DNA from 2 places in the Micromonospora coriariae genome. Region 1 is predicted to be linked to the other one. Evidence: riboswitches for the same ligand, from Rfam matches in the RefSeq annotation. Region 1 holds a riboswitch; the other holds the start of a gene.
The links. Region 1 has a riboswitch for thiamine pyrophosphate ahead of GA0070607_RS19330 (ECF transporter S component). Riboswitches for the same ligand answer to the same signal wherever they lie in the genome.

Region 1 (7,908 bases):
CCACCCTGCACGCCGCCCGACTCGCCCCCGGCGACGAGGTCACCATCCCGGACGCGCCCTACGTGCACCTGTACGTGCCCGACGGCACGGTGAACCTGGAGGGCAGCGGCCCGCTCGGCACCGGTGACGCGGTCCGGCTCACGATGACCGGCGGCCGTCGGGTCACCGCCGACGAGCCGGCCGAGATCCTCGTCTGGGAGATGCACGCCACCGTCGCCTGACCCCGACCCGGCGTCCGGGAGAGGGCCGGGCGACGCGTCGTCAGGCCGGGGACTCGGTACGGTCTCCCGCCCACGTGGTGTGGAACGAGCCCTCGCGGTCGACACGCTGGTAGGTGTGCGCGCCGAAGTTGTCCCGCAGGCCCTGGATCAGCGCGGCCGGCAGGCGCTCGGCGCGCAGCGCGTCGAAGTACGCCAGCGACGACGAGAACGCCGGGGTCGGGACTCCGGCCCGGGCCGCGTCGGCCACCACCCGCCGCCAGCTCGGCACGCCGGCGCCGACCGCCTCGGCGAAGTACGGAGCCACAAGCAGCGTGGGCAGCTCGGGCTGCTCGTCGTACGCCTCGCGGATCCGGTCCAGGAAGCGGGCCCGGATGATGCAGCCACCCCGCCAGATGGTCGCCGTGCCACCGAGGTCGATGTCCCAGTCGTACTCCTGGCTGCCGGCGCGGATGTGGTCGAAGCCCTGCGCGTACGCGACGATCTTCGAGGCGAGCAGTGCCCGGCGGACGTCCTCGATGAACGCCTCCCGGTCGGCCACCTGCCACTTCTCACCGGCGTCCGGGAACGCCCGCTGGGCCGCCTCGCGCTGGTCGACGTGCCCGGAGAGGGAGCGGGCGAAGGTCGCCTCGGCGATCCCGGTGATCGGTACGCCCAGATCGAGCGCGCTCTGCACAGTCCACCGCCCGGTGCCCTTCTGCTCGGCCCGGTCCAGCACCACGTCGACGAAGGGCTGGCCGGTGGCCGCGTCGCGGTGGGCCAGCACGTCGGCGGTGATCTCGATGAGGAAGGACTCCAGCTCGCCGCCGTTCCACCCCCGGAAGATCTCCGCGATCTCCGCCGGCTCCGCGCCCAGTCCGGCGCGGAGCAGGTCGTACGCCTCGGCGATGAGCTGCATGTCGGCGTACTCGATGCCGTTGTGCACCATCTTGACGAAGTGCCCGGCGCCGTCCGGCCCGATGTGCCGGCAGCACGGCACCCCGTCCACGTGGGCGGAGATCTTCTCGAACATCGGCCCGAGCTTGGCGTACGACTCGACCGAACCACCCGGCATGATGCTCGGCCCGAGCAGCGCGCCCTCCTCGCCGCCGGAGACGCCGGTGCCCACGAAGTGCAGACCGTGGGTGCGCAGCGCCTCCTCACGGCGGCGGGTGTCGGCGAAGTGGGCGTTGCCGCAGTCCACGACGATGTCGCCCTCCTCCAGCAGGGGCACCAGCTCGTCGATCACCGCGTCGGTGGGCGCACCCGCCTTGACCATCACGATCACCGCCCGGGGCCGTTCCAGCGACGCCACGAAGTCGGCCATCGACTCGCCGGGCACGAAGGTGCCCTCGTCGCCGTGCTCCGCGATCAGGCTGCGGGTGCGCTCAGGCGAACGGTTGTGCACCGCCACGGTGAAGCCGTTGCGGGCCAGGTTGCGGGCCAGGTTGCGGCCCATCACCGCCAGCCCCGTCACGCCGATCTGCGCGGTCGCCTGCTCAGCCATCCGTGCCGCCACCTCTCACCGTCGTACTGCCGTGTTGCGACCGTATCGCGGTGCGCGGCGGAGCGGGCCGCCTCGTCGACAGCCGGTGATCGGCCGGTGGCGCTCAGCCCCGGCCAGCTGATTCTCCGCGCGGTCACCATCGCGGTGGGCGCGTCGGCAGCGGGCCGCCGATGTTGCCAGGAAAACCGGGTGCGCCGGTACCCGCCCACCCGATAGCGTGCGGGCATGCGCAACTGACGCCCCACTTCCGAGCCGGCCCGCTGCCCCGCGCCGCGGTCCGTGCGCTCCCGGGCGTCCCGCATCCCCACCCGCCGCGCGGCGGTGCCGGCCCTGCCCCACCCCGGTGAGCAGTCCCTTCCCTCTCGACCGTCGCGGCGCGACGGTCACCAGCTGAGCCGATCGAGCGCGGGAACCGCGTTGACGGTCGGCACCGAAGGAGGCCCGGATGCCTGCCAGGCGAAACCCGAAGAAGAAGTCGTCCCGTACCCCCGCACCGACGCCGCCCGGCACCGGGCCGGCGGCTGGCCGCGGCCCGCTGCCGGCTCTGCCGATCCACCCCGACCTGCCGGCCCTGACGGTCGAGTCGGCCCTGCCGGTCGGGGTGCCGCCGGCGATCGACGTGCCGGTGGTGGTCGACGTGCCGGCGGCGCTGGACGTGCCACCGGTGGCCGACGCATCGCTGGCGGCCGGCCGGCCGGCGGCGCCGAAGGCCGGACCGCCGCAGGCCGGGGCAGGCCGCTCCGCTGGCGGCAAGAGCCAGCGAGCCGGTCAACCGCGCCGCTACGCCTTCCGCCGCAGCTGACCGGCCCCGACCCGCGAGATCTCACGGTTGCCGCCTCCGCAGCGGCGGGGGCGGCAACCGCAGGATCGTGGGGGAGGGTCAGCCGAGCAGGGGGCGGAAGGTGCCGAGCAGCACGCTCACCGTCAGGGCCGCGCCGGCCAGCGCGACCGCTCCGGCGATGAGCAGTCCGTCGGCGGGGCCGAAGGGCTGACGGCGGGCCACGGTGCGGGGCGTTCCGGCGTCGAAACCGCGGGCGTCCATCGCCACGGCCAGCCGGGTGCCCCGGCGGATCGCCCCGACCAGCAGCGCGAACGCGGTCGAAGCGAACAGCCGCAGCTTCGCCGCCGGGTTACGTCCGGCATCGACGCCCCGTGCCCGACGGGCCATGCTGATCATCTGCCACTCCTGACCGAGCAGCGGTACCAGCCGGAACGCGGCCAGTGCCCCGATGGCGAACCGGGCCGGCGCCTTCGCGTTCTGGATCAGCGCGTCGGCCAGGTCGGTGGGGTCGGTGGTGGCGAACACTATGACGCCGGGCAGGGCGACCGCGAGCACCCGCAGGATCAGGCCGAGCGCGGTGAGCAGCACTCCGGTGGTCACCAGCACCGGCCCCGCGTCCAGCAGGACCCGGCCGGACCGGTCGGAGGCGAAGAGCACCAGGGTGACCAGGATGCCGACGGCGCTGACCAGCAGCGGCCACGCCCGCCGGGCCAGCACGCCGTAACGGATGCCGAACAGCGGCAGCACGGCGAGTTCGACGGCGATGGCGATCGCCGGGGCCACCGGGTCCAAAGTGGCCAGCAGGGTGAACGAGAACACCAGCGCGGCCGCCACCTTCGCCACCGGGTTACGGCGGGCCAGCGGCGCACCGGGCACGGCGACCGGCTCGATGCTGATCATCGAGCGGCCGGTCACGATCGCTCCAGGGTGACGGTTCGGTCGGCGAGCGCGGCGACGAAGTCCGGGTCGTGGGTCACGGTGACCACGCCGTGCCCGGCGTCGCGGAGGTCGGCGAAGAGGTCGACCAGCTCCCGCCAGGTCCGCCGGTCCTGACCGAATGTGGGTTCGTCGCAGATCAGCAGGCGGGGGGCGGTGGCCAGGGCGGTCGCCACGCTCAGCCGCCGGGCCTCTCCACCGGAGAGGGTGTACGGGTTGGCTGCGGCGAGCCGGGTCAGCCGCAGCCGGTCCAGCAGCCCCGCCACGGTCTCCGTGACGGCCGCCTCGGGCTGGCCGGTCCGACGCGGGCCGAGCGCCAGCTCGTCGAAGACGGTGCTGGTGACGAACTGGTGCTCCGGATCCTGGAAGACCGACCCGATCCGCCGGGCCAACGCGGGCGCCCGCCACCGGTGCGGCGCGGTGCGGTGGTCCGGCCCGGCCAGCTCGGCGGACGCGGTGACCCGGCCGGCGCCCGGCCGGAGCAGCCCACCGAGCAGCAGCGCGAGAGTCGACTTGCCGGCCCCGTTCGGCCCGCGCACGGCGAGCGCCTCCCCGGCGCGTACCACCAGGTCGGTGGGGGCCAGCCGGGGCGGCAGGCCGAGCCGGTCGGCGGTGAGCAGCAGCTCGCCGGGGGCTGCGGGCCCCCGCCGGGTGGCGACGGGATGACCCGGCACCCAGACGCCCTCCGCGGCGAGGGCGGCGCCGTGCGCCGCGAAGACCGCCTCCGGCGGGCCGTCCGCGCGGACCCCGCCGCCGGGCTCCAGGACGACCACCCGGTCGACCAGCGGGAGCGCCTCGGCGACCCGGTGCTCGACCAGGATCAGCGTGGTGTCGGCGTCCAGCGCGCCGGCCACCGCCCGCCGGACGAGGTCGGCCCCGGCCGGGTCGAGGTTGGCTGTCGGCTCGTCGAGCAGCAGCAGGCCGGGGCGCAGGGCCAGCGCACCGGCGAGGGCGAGGCGTTGCTGCTCGCCGCCGGAGAGCGCGGCGGTGGGCCGGTCCCGGTCGTACGGGAAGCCGACCCGGCGCAGCGCCTCGTCCACCCGGGGCCAGATCTCGCCCGCCGGCACCCCCCGGTTCTCCAGCCCGAAGGCGACGTCGTCGCCACTGCGGGCCATCACCAGCTGGGTCTCCGGGTCCTGAAAGACGATGCCGACCCGTTCCCGGCCCTTGCGCGGGTCGAGCCCGTCGATCTCGACGGTGCCCTCCTGCTCGCCGGAGTCCTCGGGCAGCAGCCCGGCCAGCGCGCTGAGCAGCGTGCTCTTGCCGGCCCCCGACGGACCGAGCAACAACACCCGCTCCCCGGCCTCGACCCGCAGGTCCACGCCGCGCACGGCCCACGCCCGGCGCCCGGCGTGCCGCCACCCGAACCCCCGCAGCTGAACCCCGCTCACCACACCCCCCAGCCCCGCCGCCGGCTCCACCCTGCCCCGTCGATCATGAGGTTGGCGGCACTTCCGGAGATCCACCCGAGGGCCAACCTCATGATCGACACGGGTGGGGTCAGATGGCGGCGCGGTCGCGGGCGACCGGGAAGCGGTCCAGGACGCCGGTGTTGGCCAGGGCGCGGGTCAGGACCCAACCGCCGACGCCGGCGATCACGGTGGCGCTGACGATGGTGAGCAGCGCGTACGGAACGCGGTAGTCGGCCAGGTCGTACTCGGCGTTCCAGACGAAGAAGTCGAACAGCGCGGCGCTGAGTCCGGTCAGCGCACCGGCCACCACCGCGGACGGCAGCCGGAACGAGCGGTACCGGAAGGCCGCGAAGGCCAGCTCGGCGCCGAGGCCCTGCACGATGCCCTGCGGGATCACCGTGCCGGCCCACTGGCTGCCCAGCAGCGCGGAGAGTACCGCGGCGACCGTCTCGCAGTAGAGCGCGGCGCCGGGCTTGCGAATGACCAGGCCGCCGACCACGGCCGGCATCAGCCAGACGCCGTAGATCAGGGTCTGCGCCGGCGGGAAGAAGGCGAACGCGCCCTCGGTGGCGCTCCACACCAGGCCCCAGGCCCAGAAGATGACGCCGAAGGCGACCGCGATCACCGAGGCGACCACGATGTCGATGGTGCGCCAGCGGTTGGTGTCGCTGTGGTTCATGTGAATGCTCCCAGTCCTGACTGCGAACCAGGAGAAGACGCACGCCGCGCGCCCGGTGGCACCGGACGGCGGCGCGGCTGGAGGTCGACCGAACTCCCTGCGCTGGCATTACCCAGATCAGGTTCGAGGGTCTGCGGGCGTGCCCGCACTCTCAGCGCTGTGCGCTCCCCTGTCGGATGTGAAGTTGTCTCGCTGACGCTAGCACCGACCAGGGGTACCGGCCCAGCAGGGCGTCCGCCCGACGCAGCGTCCGGTTCAGGAGACTTGGGCTGGGTAGGCTGACGATCATGCGGGTTGACGCACGGGGTTTCACGTTCGACGTACGCGCCGGTGGCCCACCGGACGGCGCGCCCGTCCTGCTGCTGCACGGCTTCCCCCAGCACTCCGGCGAGTGGGACGAGGTCGCCACCGCGCTGCACGCCGCCGGGTTGCGCACGTACGCGCTGGACCAGCGGGGCTACTCGCCGGGCGCCCGGCCGGCGGCTGTCCCCGACTACCGGATCCCCGAACTGGTCACCGACGCGGTGGCGGTGCTGGACGCGCTCGGGCTGGACGCCGTCCACCTGGTCGGCCACGACTGGGGAGCGATCGTGGCCTGGGCGCTGGCCGCCCGGCACCCCGAGCGGGTCCGTACGCTGACCGCGGTGTCCGTGCCACATCCGGCGGCCATGGCGCACGCGCTCGCCACCGACGGCCAGCAGAAGGCGCGCTCGTCGTACATCGCGCTGTTCCGCAAGCCGGGCAAGGCGGAGAAGGTGCTGCTGGCGTGGAACGCCACCGCACTGCGCAAGCTGCTCACCGGGGTGGGCGACGCGTCCCGCGTGGACCACTACGCCGACCCGATGCGCGAGCCGGGCGCGCTCACCGCGGCGCTGAACTGGTATCGGGCGATGTCCCGCGCAGACCTGGCCGGCGTCGGCCCGGTCGCGGTTCCCACCACGTACGTGTGGAGCGACCGGGACATCGCCATCGGCCGGACCGCCGCCGAGGCGTGCGCCGCCAACGTCACCGGGGACTACCGCTTCGTCCAACTACCCGGCGTGAGCCACTGGATCCCGGACGCCGCGCCCGGTCCGCTGGCCGAGGCGATCCTGGCCAGAACCAGCGGAACGGCCTGAGCCATGTCGGCCGAGAAGAACACCATGACGATGGACAGCGGCGGGCCGGGCACCCGACGCTCGATCGCCGCGCAACTGCGCATGCTGGGCGTACGCCCCGGCGGGACGCTGCTGGTGCACGCCGGGCTGCGTCAGCTGGGTTTCGTCTGCGGCGGGCCGCAGGCGCTGGTGCTCGCCCTGCGCGACGCGCTCGGCCCGGACGGCACGATCGTGGTGCCCACCCACACCCCGGACAACAGCGACCCCGCGCAGTGGCGCGACCCGCCGGTGCCGGTGGACTGGTGGCCGCTGATCCGCGCCGAGATGCCCGGATTCGATCCGGCGGTCACCCCGAGCCGCTTCATGGGCGTGTTGGCCGAGACGGTCCGCTGCTGGCCCGGAGCGCTGCGCAGCTCGCATCCCCACGTGTCGTTCGCCGCCCTCGGTCCGGCCGCCGAACAGGTGGTGGCCGGGCACACCCGGGCCGACATGCTCGGCGAGGGCTCCCCGCTGGCCCGGCTCTACGACCTCGACGCCCACGTGCTGCTGCTCGGTGTGGACCACGGGGTGAACACCTCGCTGCACCTGGCCGAGTACCGGCTTCCGGCACCACCCCGCGAGCAGTTGGGCGCCGCGATACGCACCGCTGACGGTGGCCGCGAATGGGTGTGGTGGCAGGACGTACGGCTCGACGAGACCGACTTCGACGCGTTGGGCCGGGACCTGGAGGCGACCGGGGCGGTCCGTACCGCACGGGTCGGCACCGGGACCGGGAGGTTGATGCGTCAGCGGGCGGCGGTCGACTTCGCAGTGGGATGGTTCGCCCGCAACCGGACAACGGAGGACGCATGACGGTGAGTGCCGAGGACTACCTGGCCGTGGTGACCGAGACGATCGGCCGGGTGGCCGAGAGCCAGCGGGCGGCGGTGGGGCGGGCCGCCGACCTGATCGCCGACGCGGTGCGTGCCGACGGTGTGGTGCACGCCTTCGGCACCGGGCACTCCGAGGCCCTGGCGATGGAGATCGCTGGCCGGGCGGGCGGTCTGGTGCCGACCAACCGGATCGCGCTGCGTGACCTGGTGCTGCTCGGCGGCGAACCGGCCGACCGGCTCGGCCCGCTGCTGGAGCGGGACCCGGCGGTGGCGCACCGGCTGTACGAGCTGGCCCCGGTGCGGCCCAGCGACGTCTTCGTGCTCGCGTCGAACTCCGGGGTCAACGGCGCGATGGTGGAGTTCGCCACGCTCGTCAAACAGCACGGCCATGGGCTGGTGGCGATCACCTCCGCACAGCACTCCGGCC
Region 2 (7,908 bases), 650 kb from region 1:
CGGGGGTGACGATGTTCCACTCGACCAGCCCACGCGGGCCCCGGTTCGGGTTGTCCGCGTTGGCGTCCGGCCCGTAGTCCGCGACGTAGAGCGTGTTGGTCTTCGGGTCGGTGCCGATCCGGAACGGGTTGCGGAAGCCCATCGCGTAGATCTCGGGTCGGGTCTTCTCGGTGCCCGGCGCGAAGAGGTTGCCCGCCGGGACGGTGTAGGTCCCATCGTCCTCAGGGTGGATCCGGATCACCTTGCCGCGCAGGTCGTTGGTGTTGCCGGAGGTGCGCTGCGCGTCGAAGTCCTGGCGCCCCGGCCGCTCGTCGATCGGCGAGTACGCGCTCGACTCGAACGGGTTGGTGTTGTCACCGGTGGCCAGGTAGAGGTTGCCGGCGCCGTCGAAGGCCATGCTGCCGCCGGCGTGGCAGCAGGTGTTGCGCTGGGTGTCGACCCGCAGCACCTGCTTCTCGCTCGCCGGGTCGATGGCGTCACCGTTCACCGTGAACCGGGACAGCAGGTTGCGCGTGACGCCGTCGTTCGGGGCGTAGTACAGGTACACCCACCTGTTGGTGGCGAAGTCCGGGTCGAGCCGGATGCCGATCAGGCCGTCCTCGTTGCCGGTGAAGACGTCCAGGTCGAGGGCGGTGACGGTGTTGCCGGTGTCCGGCTTCACGATCTGCACGCGACCGTCGCGCTCGACGTAGAAGACCCGCCCGTCCGGGGCGATGTCCAGCTCCATCGGGTTGCTGGTGTTGCTGTCCAGGGCGACCTTCTCGAAGCTCGCGGTCTTCGAGGCGCCGCAGTCGGCGTCCGCCGCCCCGGCGGCGGTCCGGATGCCGCCGAGCAGGTGGGAGAGGAACTCCGGCTCCGCGTACGACTCCCTGGTGTGCCCGCCGCCGGTGTACCAGGAACGACCACCGTCGAAGTCCTGGCACCAGGCGATCGGGTGGTCGGCGCCCATCGCGCCGGCGCCCGGGGTGTAGCTCTTCTCGTCCAGGCTGGCCAGCACGTGCACGTCCGGCCGGGGGTTGGTCTGGTAGTTGTACCACTCGTCGAAGCGGGACCAGCGGTCCGGCAGCTCGGCGGTGGACGGGTGGGCGTGGTCCTCCACCTTGACCGTGGCCTGCTGGTTCGCCGGGTGGTTGGCGAAGTACGCGCCGACGAGGTCGCCGTACCAGGCCCAGCTGTACTCGGTGTCGGAGGCGGCGTGGATGCCCACGTAACCGCCGCCGGCCCGCACGTAACGCTCGAACGCGGCCTGCTGCTCGGCGTCCAGGACGTCGCCGGTGGTGGAGAGCCAGATCACCGCCTGGTATTTCGCCAGATTGGCGTCGGTGAACGCGCCACCGTCCTCGGAACTGTCCACGGTGAATCCGTTGGCCGCGCCGAGTTGTTGGATCGCGGCGAGACCTGTGGGAATGGAGTCGTGGCGGAAGCCGGCCGTCTTGGAGAACACCAGAACGGAGAAGGGATCGGCCTCAGCCTTTGGCGCCTTCGGCGCCACCTGGCTGACCGGGGCCGCGGCTTGCGCATCCCTCACGGGGACCTGCGCGGCGGCGGGTGCCGCCTGTGCCGGCAGGCCGAAGAGGGTCGTCGAGGCGAGGGCCAGGGAGATCAGGGTCGCGGTGATGGGTACGCGGGCACGACGAGAATGGGACACGCCGCCTCCTATGTCGCGGTGGACAGGGATCGCGGGGGCCGGCTCGCCGAAGACCGTCCCGGATGGAGCCGGTGCGGGTGCCGTGCCAGGGCATCCACGCCAGCATTTTGTCGAATCGCTGAACAAATTAATTCGGTTCGATCAATGTCCGGCAAGATGCCGGCGGGTAACGGTTCTGCAACGGTGGGCGACATTCCGAACAGGACCGTATGAAGCGCCCAACGGATCTCGCGGAGCGGGGTGATTCTCGCCCGCCCGGTCGCCCGCCGACCCCGCCTTGGCAGGCGGCCGGATCTGTCGTACGGTGACACGCAAGTAACCCACGGGAGCCCGGTGTACCGGGCTGAGAGGGGGGCTGACAGCCCCCGACCGTCGAACCTGATCCGGGTAATGCCGGCGCAGGGAGGAGCGTTGCCGTGCCGTCCCTTGGGCGACTGCATCTGATCACCGACACCCGACCCGGACGGGATCCACTCACCGTGGTCCGGGCCGCCCTCACCGCGGCCCGCGCCGACCTGGTGGTGCAGGTCCGGGTCGAGGACTCCGCCACCGACCGTGAGGCGTACGACCTGGCCCGGCGGGTGCTCGCGCTCTGCATGCCGTACGGGTCGACCTGCCTGGTCAACGACCGGTTGCACGTGGCGCTGGCGGTGGGCGCCGCCGGTGGACACGTCGGTGCCGACGACCTGCCGGTCGCCGCCGGCCGCCGGGTGCTCGGCCCCGACGGCGTGCTCGGGGCCACCGCCCGGGCACCGGAGACGGCGATCGAGGCCGTCGCCGCGGGGGCCAGCTACCTGGGCGTCGGGCCGTGCCACACCACCAGCACCAAATCCGGGCTGCCGGACCCGATCGGCCCGGCGGGGGTACGCGCGGTCAGCGACGCCGTCGACGTACCGGTCGTCGCGATCGGTGGGGTGACCGCCGCCCGGGTGCCGGCGCTGCGGGCCGCCGGGGCGTACGGGGTGGCGGTGGTGGGCGCGGTATCGGGCGCCGCCGACCCGGCCCGGGCCACCGCCGAGCTGCTCGGGGCGCTGACGTGTTAACAGGGGGCCCTTCCTCTACAGAATCCGTTAACAAGGGGCCCTTCCTTGCGGACGTGGCGGTGGTGGGGGCGGGGCCGATCGGGTTGGCGATCGCCTGGCGGTGCGCCGCCCGGGGGCTTCGGGTGGTGGTGCACGACCCGGCCCCCGGTTCGGGGGCGTCGGCGGTGGCCGCCGGAATGCTCTCTCCGGTGGCCGAGGCGTACTTCGGTGAGCGGCAGCTGACCGGGTTGCTGCTGGCGTCCGCCGCCCGCTGGCCGGCGTTCGCGGACGAGCTGACCGAGGCGAGCGGCGTCGAGCTGGGCTACCGGACCGAGGGCACCCTGCTGGTGGGGCTGACCGCGGACGACCTGGCCGAGGCGCGCCGGCTCTGGGCGTACCAGCAGGGGCTAGGTTTGCCGGTCACCCCGCTGCGCCCCACCGAGCTGCGCGACCGCGAGCCGGCGCTCGCGCCGCGGGTGCGCGGCGGGGCACTCGCGTCCACCGACCACCAGGTCGACCCGCGGTTGCTGGTGCCGGCGCTGCGCACGGCCGCGCAGCGGGCCGGCGCGGTGCTCGCGCCGCAGGCGGTCCGTTCTCTCTCCGACGTGGACGCCCGGGTCACCGTGGTCGCCGCCGGCTGCGGCGCCGCCGCCCTCACCGGCCTGCCCGTCCGGCCGGTGAAGGGCCAGATCCTCCGGCTGCGCGCGCCCGGCGGCGCGGCGCCGGGCTTCCGGCACGTGATCCGGGGGTACGCCGACGGCGAGCAGGTCTATCTGGTGCCCCGCGCCGACGGCGAGGTGGTGCTCGGCGCGACGGTCGAGGAGCGGTCGGACACCACGGTCACCGCCGGTGCGGTGCTGCGCCTGCTCCGTGCCGGCGTCGACCTGCTCCCGGAGCTGGCCGAGTACGACCTGGTCGAGACGGTCGCCGGGCTGCGCCCGGGCACCCCGGACAACGCACCGATCCTCGGGCCGCTGCCCGCCCGGCCGGACGTGCTGGCCGCCACCGGGCACCACCGGCACGGCATCGTGCTCACCCCGATCACCGCCGACCTGATCGCCGACCTGGTCACCACCGGTGTGGCCGACCCGCTGCTCACGCCCTTTCATCCGGGCCGGTTCGCCGCCGCCGGCCCGGATCCCACCAACGCGGCCGGTCGGTTGGCCGGGCCCGGTGCGGCCGATGTCGGTGCACCTGATCGGACGACGGAGGAGGACCTGTGGAGTTGACTGTGAACGGGAGCGGGCGCAGCGTCCCCGGTGGCGCCTCGGTGGCCGATCTGGTCAGCGATATCGTGCCGCAGCAGCGCGGGGTGGCGGTCGCGGTCAACGGCGAGGTGGTGCCCCGGGCCGGCTGGCCGACCACTGCGCTGCGCGACGGTGATCGCGTCGAGTTGCTCACCGCCGCGCAGGGCGGGTGACGGCCGTGCCGTTCGAGCTGGGCGGGGCGACGTTCACCTCGCGGCTGATCCTCGGCACCGGCGGCGCCGCGAACCTGCACGTGCTGGAGCGGGCGATCCGGGCGTCCGGCACCGAGCTGGTCACTCTGGCGCTGCGCCGGGTGGACACCGCGCCGGGCTCGGCCGGTGGGCTGCTGGAGCTGCTGGACCGGTGCGGGGTAAGGCTGCTGCCGAACACCGCCGGCTGCCACACCGCGACCGAGGCCGTGAAGGTGGCCCGGCTGGCCAGGGACGCGTTCGACACCGACTGGATCAAGCTGGAGGTGATCGGTGACGAGCGGACCCTGCTGCCCGACGGGGTCGAGCTGCTCCGTGCCGCCGAGGAACTGGTCGCCGACGGCTTCACCGTGCTGCCGTACACCAGCGACGACCCGGTGCTCGCCCGCCGGCTGGCCGACGTGGGCTGCGCCGCGGTGATGCCGGCCGGCGCGCCGATCGGCTCGGGACTCGGCATCGGCAACCCGCACCACATCCGGCTGATCCGGCAGGGCGTGGACGTGCCGGTGATCCTGGACGCCGGCATCGGCACCGCGTCCGACGCGGTCCTGGCGATGGAGCTGGGCTGCGACGCTGTGCTGCTGGCCAGCGCGGTCACCCGGGCCGCGGACCCGGTCGCGATGGCGACCGCGATGCGGTACGCGGTCGAGGCGGGCCGGCTGGCCGCCGGCGCCGGCCGGATCGCCCGCCGCTTCCACGCCCTCCCGTCCACCCCCGACGAGGGAAGACCCGACCTGTGACCCCCGAACGCGTCCCGCCCGGGGCCGTGCCGTCGGGCGTCGTGGTGTTGACGGATCGGCGGGTGGCGCGGGGGGCGCTCGATCAGGTGGTGGCGGGGGCGGTCGCCGGGGGAGCGCGCTGGGTGGTGCTGCGGGAGAAGGACCTGCCCCGCGCCGAGCGCGCCGCCCTCGCCGCCGACCTGCGTTCGATCCTCGCCGACGTCGCCGGAACCCTGATCGTGGCTGGCCCCGACCCACTCGACGGCGACGCCGTCCACCTGCCCGCCGCCGGCCCCTACCCGCCCCCGACCCACCGCCTGGTCGGCCGCTCCTGCCACAACGGAACCGAGCTGAACCGCCTGACCACCGAGCACTACGCCACCGTCTCCCCGGTCCACCCGACCGGGACAAAACCCGGCTACGGCCCACCCCTGGGAACCAAAGGGCTGCACGAGCTGATCCAGGTCAGCCCAACACCGGTGCTGGCGCTGGGAGGTGTGGAAACCCCAGAACAGGTGACCGCCTGCATCCAAGCAGGAGCAGCCGGAGTAGCCGTACTGGGCGCACTCATGCGAGCAAAAGATCCCACCCGGACAGCAGCGAGTCTGACCAGAGCCTTCCAAGAGGCGGTCACCCCCAAGCCCCTGAAACCCGGCGCGGAGTCAGCCAGATCCCCAACCGCAACCAAGGAGGGGCCGTGACACCCCACACCATCCTCACCATCGCCGGCTCCGACTCCGGCGGCGGCGCCGGCATCCAGGCCGACCTCAAGGTCTTCGCGGCGCTCGGCGCGTACGGCACCAGCGTCCTCACGGCGATCACCGCACAGAACACCCGGGGCGTCGACGCCGTCCTGCCGCTGCCCCCGCGCACGGTCACCGAGCAGTTGGACAGCGTGCTCGCCGACTTCACGGTCTGCGCGGTCAAGACCGGGATGCTGGGCAGTCCCGCTGTCGCCGACGCCGTGGCCGAGGCCGCCCGGGACGGCCGGCTGCCCCAGCTCGTCGTCGACCCGGTGCTGGTGGCCACCAGCGGTCACCGGCTCGGCGTGGTGGGTGCAGTCGAACGGATCCTTCCGTACGCCAGGGTGGCGACGCCGAACTGCGCGGAGGCCGCAGCCATCACCGGGCGCCCGGTGGACGACGTGGCCGGGATGGTCGCGGCCGCCGAGGCCCTCGCGGCCGGCGGCCCGGAGTACGTCGTGGTCACCGGCGGCGACCTGGACGGGGGCGAGGCGGTCGACGTGCTGCACGGCGGCGGCCACACCACCCTGTTGCGCGCACCTCGGGTGGACACCCGGCACACGCACGGCACCGGGTGCTCGTTCTCGGCGGCGATCGCCGTGCGGCTCGCGCTGGGCGATCCGGTGCCGGCGGCGGTGGGGGTCGCCAAGGAGTACGTGCTTCGCGCACTGACCGGAGCGCGGGGTTGGGAGCTGGGTGCGGGCCGCGGGCCGCTGGATCACTTCGGCTGGTCCGCTTGATCACCAGGGAGGCTGTCATGCAGGCACGAGGCAAGGTGTACGTCGAGGGGGCACGGCCGGATGTGCGAGTGCCGTTCGCCGAGGTGGCGCTGACCGGCGACCATCCGCCGGTGCGGCTCTACGACACGTCCGGTCCGGGCTCGGACCCGGAGGTCGGGCTGCCTCCGCTGCGCGGGCCGTGGATCGCCGAACGGGGTGATGTCGCCCCGGCACGGGGCGCGGGTACGCCGCTGACCGGAATGGCCGGGCGGCGGCCGACCCAGCTCGCCTACGCGCGGGCCGGCGTGGTGACGCCGGAGATGGAGTTCGTGGCGATCCGGGAGAACGTCGACCCGCAGCTCGTCCGGGCCGAGATCGCCGCCGGCCGGGCGGTGCTGCCGCTCAACGTGAACCACCCGGAGTGCGAGCCGGCGATCATCGGCAAGGCGTTCCTGGTCAAGGTGAACGCCAACATCGGCACCTCGGCGGTCAGCTCGTCGGTCGCCGAGGAGGTGGAGAAGCTGACCTGGGCCACCCGCTGGGGTGCCGACACGGTGATGGACCTGTCCACCGGCAAACGGATCCACGAGACCCGCGAGGCGATCGTGCGCAACTCGCCGGTGCCGATCGGGACGGTGCCGATCTACCAGGCGCTGGAGAAGGTCGGCGGCGACCCGGTGAAGCTGAGCTGGGAGGTGTTCCGGGACACAATGGTCGAGCAGGCCGAGCAGGGCGTGGACTACATGACTGTGCACGCCGGGGTGCTGCTGCCGTACGTGCCGCTGGCGGTGGACCGGGTGACCGGGATCGTCTCCCGAGGCGGTTCGATCATGGCAGCCTGGTGCCTGGCGCACCACGAGGAGAACTTCCTCTACACCAACTTCGCCGAGCTGTGCGAGCTGCTGGCCCGCTACGACGTGACCTTCTCCCTCGGTGACGGGCTGCGGCCCGGCTCCATCGCCGACGCCAACGACGAGGCGCAGTTCGCCGAGCTGCGCACCCTCGGCGAGTTGACCACTGTGGCCTGGGAGCACGACGTGCAGGTGATGATCGAGGGGCCGGGGCACGTGCCCATGCACAAGATCAAGGAGAACGTGGACCTCCAGCAGGAGTGGTGCCACGAGGCGCCGTTCTACACGCTCGGCCCGCTGACCACCGACATCGCGCCGGCGTACGACCACATCACCTCGGCGATCGGCGCCGCGATGATCGGCATGTTCGGCACTGCGATGCTCTGCTACGTCACCCCGAAGGAGCACCTGGGCCTGCCGGACCGCGACGACGTCAAGGCGGGCGTCATCGCGTACAAGATCGCGGCGCACGCCGCGGACCTGGCCAAGGGGCACCCCGGCGCGCAGGCGTGGGACGACGCGCTGTCCAAGGCGCGGTTCGAGTTCCGCTGGGAGGACCAGTTCAACCTGTCGCTGGACCCGGAGACGGCGCGCTCGTACCACGACGCCACGCTGCCCGCCGAGCCGGCGAAGACGGCACACTTCTGCTCGATGTGCGGCCCGAAGTTCTGCTCCATGAAAATCACCCAGGAGCTCAAGGAGTACGCGGCCCGCGGCATGAAGGACAAGTCGGCGGAGTTCGTCTCCGGT

Region 2: another riboswitch for thiamine pyrophosphate. It lies ahead of thiE (thiamine phosphate synthase); the one in region 1 lies ahead of GA0070607_RS19330 (ECF transporter S component).

What each region holds. Positions count from the first base shown of each region.
Region 1 is NZ_LT607412.1:4,108,849-4,116,756, forward strand. Features, by position in the region: gene GA0070607_RS19305 (pirin family protein) at 1-221, shown strand, start outside; gene gndA (NADP-dependent phosphogluconate dehydrogenase) at 262-1,704, opposite strand; gene GA0070607_RS19315 (hypothetical protein) at 2,150-2,506, shown strand; gene GA0070607_RS19320 (energy-coupling factor transporter transmembrane component T family protein) at 2,585-3,385, opposite strand; gene GA0070607_RS19325 (ABC transporter ATP-binding protein) at 3,397-4,812, opposite strand; gene GA0070607_RS19330 (ECF transporter S component) at 4,922-5,512, opposite strand; TPP riboswitch at 5,589-5,693, opposite strand; gene GA0070607_RS19335 (alpha/beta fold hydrolase) at 5,800-6,630, shown strand; gene GA0070607_RS19340 (aminoglycoside N(3)-acetyltransferase) at 6,655-7,461, shown strand; gene GA0070607_RS19345 (sugar isomerase domain-containing protein) at 7,458-7,908, shown strand, end outside.
Region 2 is NZ_LT607412.1:3,455,896-3,463,803, forward strand. Features, by position in the region: gene GA0070607_RS16255 (ThuA domain-containing protein) at 1-1,648, opposite strand, end outside; TPP riboswitch at 1,961-2,070, shown strand; gene thiE (thiamine phosphate synthase) at 2,065-2,691, shown strand; gene thiO (glycine oxidase ThiO) at 2,685-3,899, shown strand; gene thiS (sulfur carrier protein ThiS) at 3,890-4,090, shown strand; gene GA0070607_RS16275 (thiazole synthase) at 4,087-4,866, shown strand; gene GA0070607_RS16280 (thiamine phosphate synthase) at 4,893-5,546, shown strand; gene thiD (bifunctional hydroxymethylpyrimidine kinase/phosphomethylpyrimidine kinase) at 5,543-6,328, shown strand; gene thiC (phosphomethylpyrimidine synthase ThiC) at 6,346-7,908, shown strand, end outside.